2 regions of the Niabella sp. CPT15-335-S11 genome follow, and region 1 is predicted to be linked to the other one. Evidence: riboswitches for the same ligand, from Rfam matches in the RefSeq annotation. Region 1 holds a riboswitch; the other holds the start of a gene.
What was found. A riboswitch is a leader RNA that binds a small molecule or an ion and turns the genes downstream of it on or off. The one in region 1 is predicted to bind cobalamin.
Positions count from the first base shown of each region.

Region 2: linked by a shared signal. The riboswitch ahead of AC3WS5_RS10415 (TonB-dependent receptor plug domain-containing protein) and the one ahead of AC3WS5_RS02115 (ribonucleoside-diphosphate reductase small subunit) in region 1 are both predicted to bind cobalamin.

Region 1 covers NZ_JBYTEI010000001.1:513,806-518,055, reverse strand. Annotated here, with positions in the region: gene AC3WS5_RS02120 (ribonucleoside-diphosphate reductase subunit alpha) at 1-1,489, opposite strand, end outside; gene AC3WS5_RS02115 (ribonucleoside-diphosphate reductase small subunit) at 1,522-2,493, opposite strand; cobalamin riboswitch at 2,604-2,800, opposite strand; gene AC3WS5_RS02110 (aspartyl protease family protein) at 3,021-4,178, opposite strand.
Region 2 covers NZ_JBYTEI010000002.1:968,018-972,267, forward strand. Annotated here, with positions in the region: gene AC3WS5_RS10400 (ABC transporter substrate-binding protein) at 1-159, opposite strand, end outside; gene ubiE (bifunctional demethylmenaquinone methyltransferase/2-methoxy-6-polyprenyl-1,4-benzoquinol methylase UbiE) at 469-1,215, opposite strand; gene yihA (ribosome biogenesis GTP-binding protein YihA/YsxC) at 1,330-1,986, shown strand; cobalamin riboswitch at 2,136-2,344, shown strand; gene AC3WS5_RS10415 (TonB-dependent receptor plug domain-containing protein) at 2,466-4,250, shown strand, end outside.

The DNA.
Region 1 (4,250 bases):
GGTGTTTTAAATTGGAGTATCTTGCTTCGTCAACGGGATAATAATTATTGTCAATTATTTTGTTGAGATTTTTAGTGGCCTGATAAGCTACTTCGAACAATTTCTCATGGTCAAATTTTCCGTCTTTTACAAATCTTGGTAACGCAATGGAGGCAAGGTTGCAAACAGCTACTTCATCAGGACTTGTATATTCTAGTATTTCCGTACAGAGGTTGCTGCTTTTGATTGTTCCCAAATTCTGTTGATTGCTTTTTCTGTTGGCAGCATCTTTATATAACATATAGGGCGTACCCGTTTCAATTTGTGACTCCAAGATTGCAAACCATAGCTCCTGTGCTTTAACTGTTTTTATTGCCCTGCCTTCTGCCTCGTATTGTTCATATAGTTTTTCAAATGCTGAACCCCAACAGTCACTTAATCCCGGCGCTTCATTGGGGCAAAACAAGCTCCAATTACCATTTGCTTCAACGCGTTTCATAAACAAATCGCTAATCCACAAAGCATAAAACAAGTCTCTTGCACGTAATTCTTCTTTACCGTGATTTTTTCTTAAATCCAAAAACTCAAACACGTCGGCATGCCAAGTCTCTAAATAAATAGCAAAAGCGCCTTTACGTTTACCACCGCCCTGGTCAACATACCTCGCGGTATCGTTGAACACACGAAGCATAGGAATAATGCCGTTGCTCGTGCCATTTGTGCCGCCGATATAACTTCCAGTTGCGCGAATATTATGAATAGCCAAACCAATACCACCGGCGCTTTGAGAAATTCTTGCGGTTTGCTTCAGTGTATCATAAATGCCGTCAATACTGTCGTCTTTCATCGTTAAGAGAAAACAGCTACTCATTTGCGGCTTAGGTGTACCTGCGTTGAACAGTGTGGGTGTGGCATGTGTCATCCACTTTTCACTTAACAAATGATACGTTTTTATGACTTCGTCAATATCATTTTTGTGAATGCCTACTGCCACTCTCATATACATGTGTTGCGGACGTTCTGCTATCTTTTCATTAATCTTCAGCAGGTAAGATTTTTCTAAAGTCTTAAACCCAAAATAATCAAAGCCGTAATCCCTGTCATAGATGATCGTGCTGTCCAGAATATCTGCATGCTTTTGTATTATCTGCATTACATCATCTGCGACCAAAGGCATTTTTCTTCCTATTTTTTTATCGGTGTACTCGTGCAGCTTACGCATGGTTTCTGAAAAGCTTTTCACCGTGTTTTTATGTAGATTACTTACTGCTACGCGTGAAGCCAAAATTGCATAGTCGGGGTGAATCGTAGTTAAAGAAGCCGCGGTTTCGGCTGCAAGGTTGTCTAACTCTGTTGTTGGGACACCTGCATAAATACCCTCTATGGTCTTCTTTGCCACATCAATAACATTTACTAAAGGGCTTAAGCCATAGCTTAGTTTCTCAATTCTCGCCGTTACTTTATCAAACTTTATGGACTCTTGTTTTCCGCTTCTTTTTATTACGTACATGATTGAAGAATTTTATGGTTAGTAATTGGATTTTAAAAATCATCGTCAGTTGAAAATACCTGCGCGCCTTTGTTTGCCATTACACCTGCCTTTTGATAATCACCGACTCTTTTTTCAAAGAAGTTAGTTTTTCCTTGTAACGAAATCATCTCCATAAAATCAAAGGGATTTGTGCTGTTGAACATTTTTGAGCAGCCTAACTCGGTTAGCCATCTGTCTGCGACAAATTCAATGTATTGCTGCATCAGCTTCGCATTCATACCAATTAAATCAACAGGCAGTGCTTCGGTAATAAATTCTTTTTCTATGACAACAGCATCGCCGATAATAGCTTTTACTTCTTCTTCCGAAAGTTTATTGTTCAACATGCTATACAACAAACAGGCAAACTCACAATGCAAACCTTCATCACGGCTTATCAGTTCATTGCTAAAAGTAAGTCCGGGCATTAAGCCTCTTTTTTTTAGCCAAAAAATGGAACAGAAACTACCGCTGAAGAATATACCCTCAACAGCCGCAAATGCAATAAGTCTTTGAGCAAAATTTCCGTTCTCAATCCAACGCAAAGCCCACTCGGCTTTTTTCTTTACGGCGGGAACTGTATCAATGGCATGAAAGAACTTGTGTTTTTCGGCAGCATCTTTCACATAGGTATCGATCAGCAAGGCATAGGTCTCGCTGTGAATGTTTTCCATCATGATTTGAAAACCATAGAAACATCTTGCTTCAGGTAATTGCACTTCGCTCATGAAATTTACAGCGAGATTTTCATTGACTATTCCATCACTAGCGGCGAAAAATGCAAGTACATGAGAAATAAAATGACGTTCACCGTCATTTAGAGACGCCCAATCTTTCAGGTCGCTGCTAAGATCAATTTCTTCTGCCGTCCAAAAACTGGCTTCATGGCGTTTGTAGTGTTCCCAAACTTTAGGATAATTGATAGGCAGGATAACAAACCTGTCTTTGTTTTCTTTTAATAAAATTTCATTGTCATATTGCATAGTAAAATAATTTTAAAATTTTACCTGCGGACAAAAAGGTACAGTGCTGAAAGAATAAGCCGTGCAATATGCCGAAACTATCAGTACCTGCTTTTCCTCCGAAAGCGTAGTTACTAAAGATTTCTTTGGCAGGTCTTCTGACTTACTCCGTTGTTTAGGGCCTTCCCATTAATGAAAACAGTGGCATGAAGATTAAACAACTTTTTAGGAGCTTACAGCTACGGGGATAGTTCCCGACTTTCACGGGATTCCCTTTTAATGACATCCATTCTGTGATGGATTATCAACCAAATTGTATTGCAAAATAGTAAGCCTGTTTAGAATGAGGTCAGATTGTTATCCACGTTGTGTTGAAAACACAGGAAAGTCAATATTGGCTTAGGCTAAGAGGAGGAAAATACCGCTCTCGTAATTCTTAACTTGTAATTGAATATATATCTAATATCCAGTATCCCTGGCTGCCGGAAGGTTTACCCTCCTTCGGCGGGCAGGCCTGTCGTAGCTAGCGCGTAACCCCTTCTCCATCGCTATCTGAGAATATTAATCACTTTCATCGATTTCATCTGCAGTTGGTCGTTGCGCCTGATAATTACTCTGACTCTTCCGGTGGCGGATTGTAATTCCTGTTTAAGGTCCTTTAAATTTAATCCGAAACGATTGTTCACGGCGAGCACTTCATCACCTTCCATAAATCCTGCTTTTTCCGCGGGGGATCCCTTGGGGATGGATCCGATCTTAATCTTTCCATCGATCAGGTACAGCTCAATGCCCGAGTACGCATAATCAAAGGGTTCCCTGAAGTGCGTGTTGGGGATGAGGTGGATTTGCCTTTTGTTATAATTGATGATGCAGTTAAACCTTCTGAAAATATCATTCCCGATCAACCCGCCCATCAACGGGTAGGAGGTTATGTTGAAGTCGTCCCTGAATATATTGATCGGAACATTTCTGAATTTGTAAGGTCCGATCTTTAACTCCTTACAAACCGTCGTTAACATATCTACTCTTCCGCCCAGTCCCTCCCCCTGTTTGAGATATTTTTTCCGCTTGGTTTTTATGAATGCGCTGTCTTCCACAAAATCATCTGAGAATAAAACCGTAAGCCCGGCGCCAATATCAAAGAGATAATTGAAGTTCACCGGTCGCGAATCAGAGATCTCGGCGTTATGAACGGGAAGCATGCCGATGCGGGGAAGTATCAGATGGCCGCCTTTTGGATATTTCAAACTGCCGTTTGTCCAAAATGAGAGCTCATTGGTGTCGTAATTTATCCTGATTATGTAACGGCTAAACAGGGAGTAACCAATGATCCCATCTATTTTATCACCATATAGTGAAGAAAGCATGTCATAGTCAATGACATGGAAGTTCAGGCTGTCTGCCACGAGAGAACCGATGGTTAGTTTGTGATTTTTCAGGAATCCAACTTTCCTGATCCCTCCGATACCCCTGATGATCCTTTCTGGTGCAGGAACATGCAGGCCCAGTTCAGCCGCGGTGGAAGAATCGAGGGAAATGCCACCGCTGCCCGTGTCTAGGATGAAGTTGAGAGAGTCGGGATAATTATCGAAAATAGCCCGCAGCAAAATCACTCCCCCGGTCAATTGGGTAAAGCCAGCGCTGGTGATAAACCGGCTTGGGGGTTCAATAAATTCTTCCTGGCCCGCAAGCGGCTTTATCAACATTAATTGTATGAGTACCAATATAGTTAGCCTAAGGTGCATATTATCTACTCAAATTGCAAAATACCCGGTGGT
Region 2 (4,250 bases), on a different contig from region 1:
TTCAGTCTGGATATTCTTGGTGCCTCCTATCCTCGTCTTTGTGCGAAACCACGCTTGTGGGTGGACGCAAAACTTGGTAATGCCCACGACCTCTTCTTCCAACCCCAGACTGTAGAGCAATTCGGTGATGGAAGGGACTAGGGAGACGATGCGGGTCATGATAATTGGTAAAGGAGATATTAGACGATAGTATTTAGACGTTATATATTACCCGCCCCCGCCCGAATCGATCGCCCCGGTCGGGCGGGCGTAGCGAACGGTACGTTCGGGCGGGGACTATATATATCATATTTTAAATATATATTGGCCTTAAATTATACGTCATAAGGCCCTATTTTGATACAAGACTCGTTACTCTCCCGATTCATTCGTCAATCGTAATTGACCTACTTCATTCGTCAATGATCATTCATAATTCGCCATTGAACAACGTCATTCGTAATTGATCATTCGTAATTCGTAATTGACTCACTTCTTCTCCCCAGTGTAAATACAGCAGATCCCCATGGTGAGTGACCGGTACTGTGTACTGCTGAAGCCGGCTTTTTTCAATAGTTCCAGAAATTCCTCCCGTTCTGGAAATGCCCGGGCTGATTTATTCAGGTATTGATAAGCCGCTTTATTCCTGGCGAAGATCCGTGCGAACTGAGGTGCCACCACGTCCATATAAAACCGGTACAGCCCCGCAAATCCAAATGTGTGCGGCTGCGAGAACTCCAGGATCATCAGCTTGCCCCCTGGCCGCAACACCCGGCAGATCTCAGCCAGACCTTTCTCAAGGTTTTCAAAATTACGAACGCCAAAAGCGGCCATGGCGGCATCAAAACTATCCGCGGCAAAAGGCAGGTCTTCGGAATCCCCCTTCACTAAGTCGATCTTTCGGGCGAGACCTTCTTTCTCAATTTTTTTCCGGCCCTCTTCCAGCATCCCGGCTGATATATCCACCCCGGTGATCCGCTCGGGATCCAGCGTCCTGCAGGCCATGATCGCCAGATCAGCCGTACCCGTGGCGATATCAATGATCTGCTTCGGGTTTGACGCCTTTAGCGTATTCAGACCTTTCTTCCGCCATCCGATGTCGATCCGTGCCGACAGCAACCGGTTCATGAAATCGTATTTCCCGGCAATCCGGTCAAACATTTCTGCTACCTGTTCTTTTTTGGTCTTGTCCGACTCCCGGAAGGGAATTATATCATCATGAGGTAATTGAGCCATGGCGGCAAAGTTAGCCCAAAATCGGCTTTTTTACTGCAAAGCCTGTTACCTGCACCAAGTTGAACCGGATTCACCTTTTAGGATTTATGATATGCCCGCCCTACTTTTGCTGTTATGGAAATTTTGTCCGCATCATACCTGAAAAGCAGCGCCAATTTCAGTCAGTGTCCCGCGCCGGACCGGCCGGAATATGCATTCATCGGCCGTAGCAATGTGGGCAAATCTTCCCTGATCAATATGCTTTGTCATAAAAAAGCACTGGCCAAAACCTCATCCACACCGGGTAAGACCAAACTGATCAACCATTTTGAAATCGTTTCGTCTGTCAGCAACCGCGATAGCAAAAACAGGACTTCATGGTATATCGCCGACCTGCCGGGTTACGGGTATGCAAAAGTTGCCCAAAAAGAACGGAAAAGCTGGTCGGTGATGATAGAGCATTATATTCTGAAAAGACCCAATCTCTGCAGCCTTTTTATCTTAATTGACAGTCGCCATGAACCCCAGAAAATTGATATTGAGTTCATCAACCAGCTCGGCGCCTGGGGCGTCCCTTTTACTATTGTGTTTACCAAAGCCGACAAAAACAAACCTGGGGCAACCGTTCGGAATGTGGAGCAATTTTTGGAAGCCCTGCGATCAGGCTGGGAAGAGCTTCCTCCTTACTTTATCTCATCCGCCATCGATAGAACCGGACGGGAAGAAATTCTTGATCATATTAACAAACTGAACAATTTGTTCAGGAAAACTTTTCCAGGAAAAACGCTGTAATGGCGGTTAGATACTAGACGTTATCCACCCGAATCGTCGGCCGCGGCGGACGGGCGGGGACGTTAGACGCTAGATTTTAGACCTTAGGCTCATTAATTACATATAAGAAGCATATGTGCTAAACTCCCCTGCAATTAATTCCAGACTCCCTATATTTGCAGCGATTTGGTTGGCGGTAACGCCATGAAAAGGGAAGTCCGGTGAGAGTCCGGCGCTATCCCCGTAGCTGTAATGCCCACTTGATCTCATTGTTAAATGAGACGCAGAAAAGTTTTATTAAGACCCACTTTCATCACATATGGAGGGAAGGAAATAAAACGGGCCAAGCCAGAAGACCTGCCAGATCATGATTCAATATTCAGCTTTCGGGAGAAAAGTGGGGTATTAGCGGTTTCCTTAAAACCAGCTTTCATAGTCTGCAGCTTTTAAGTTACTTCTAATGTTCATTTCACCGGAAGCAGTCACTAAAAACTTTTTACATGAAAAAGAAAATTTTAGTAGTGGCTGCTGTACTCATTTACGGCACACTACAAGCACAAACCGACAGCCTGCTTAACCTTGAAGAAGTAACGGTTACAGCAACGAAATTCCCGAAAAAGACTTCTGAGACTGGCAAAGTAGTCAACATTATTACCGCTGAAGAGATCAGCCGGGCAGGCGGGAAAGATCTCTCACAATTGCTCTCAGAACAGGCCGGCATTATCGTGAGCGGCGCCAACAGTAACCCTGGAAAAGATAAGGCTATTTATATGCAGGGCGCAAACTACGGGTACACCCTGATCCTGCTGAACGGCGTGCCGGTAACCGATCCGACCGGAGTAGGGGGAGCTTTTGATCTGAGAATGTTGCCCGTTGACCAGATCGAAAGAATCGAAATTCTGAAAGGCGCTGAAAGTACGCTCTACGGATCCGAAGCCGTAGCCGGGGTCATCAATATCATCACCAAAAAAGGGGGAGCCAAACCCGTTGGTGTATCGGGCGGCATTTCTTATGGCACCCACCAAACATTCCGTGCAAATGCCGCGCTGGGCGGGCACTACAAAGGATCATCCTACAATATCGGTTATGTTCACCAGGAGACCCGGGGCATCTCCGAAGCGGTTAACCAAATCGATACCGCTATCAGGAACGGGTATAATCAAAACGCGTTCAGCGCAGATTTCAACGCCAAGCTGACTGAAAACTTCTACCTAAAACCCTACTTCAGGTATTCAAGGTACATGGGCTCCATTCCCGATGGCGCGTTCCAGCCGGCCGCTAATCCCTATGATGCCCGGCTGATCAACACAGGAAGCCAGGCTGTATATTATTTCAAAGGAGGTTCCATTACCGGAATCTATGCCTATGATGATGTGGAACGCCATTACAAATTTTCCTGGGGCGCTTCTGACTATGCCGGTCACAAAAAAACGGCCGAGCTAATTTCCACTTATTCCTTCAATCCATATTTCCAGGCGCTGGCCGGATTCAGGTATGATAAGCTGGTCATGAAGCATCCCAGACCGGATGTCAAGGATACCCTGGCCACGGTTGCCAGCCCTTACTTGTTGCTCTTCCTGAAGAACCGCACCGGTTTCAACCTGGAAGCAGGCGGAAGGCTCAACTTTCATTCCAAGTACGGGAACAACGCGACTTTCAGCCTGAACCCTTCCTACCTCATCAATGAGAAAGTGAAGCTTTTTGTAAACTATGGAACCTCGTTCCGGGCACCCGCTTTGTCCGAGCTTTATGGACAATTTGGTGCCAACCCCGATTTGAAACCCGAAAAATCCCGGAACCTGGAAGCCGGAATTTCAGCGAAGCTCCTGAATGATAAGCTCCAGGGCCGTGTCGTTTATTTTGACCGCAGGATTGATGATGTCATTACCACAGACCAGAAGTACCGTTATATCAACCTCAATCATCAAAAAGATCACGGGGTTGATATCGAGACCGGAATCGCCCTTACAGAACTGCTGAACCTGAAACTGTTTTATTCCTTCGTAACCGGCGAGGTTACAACAAAGAGCGGAAACGCAGATACCACTTTCAATAACCTGTTCAGGAGACCAAAACACAGTGCCGGCGCGACCTTGGGCTATCAGGCTACCAAACAACTTTTCCTGTCGGCGCACGCCAGGTATTTTGGCGAGAGAAAAGATATCGCGTTTAACGCGGTGACCTACAAAGCTGAAAATCGGACATTGGACCCCTATACCCTGGTGGACCTGTACGCTGAATACGGGATCCTGAAGAATAATCTGAAGTTGTTCGGACAGGTCAAT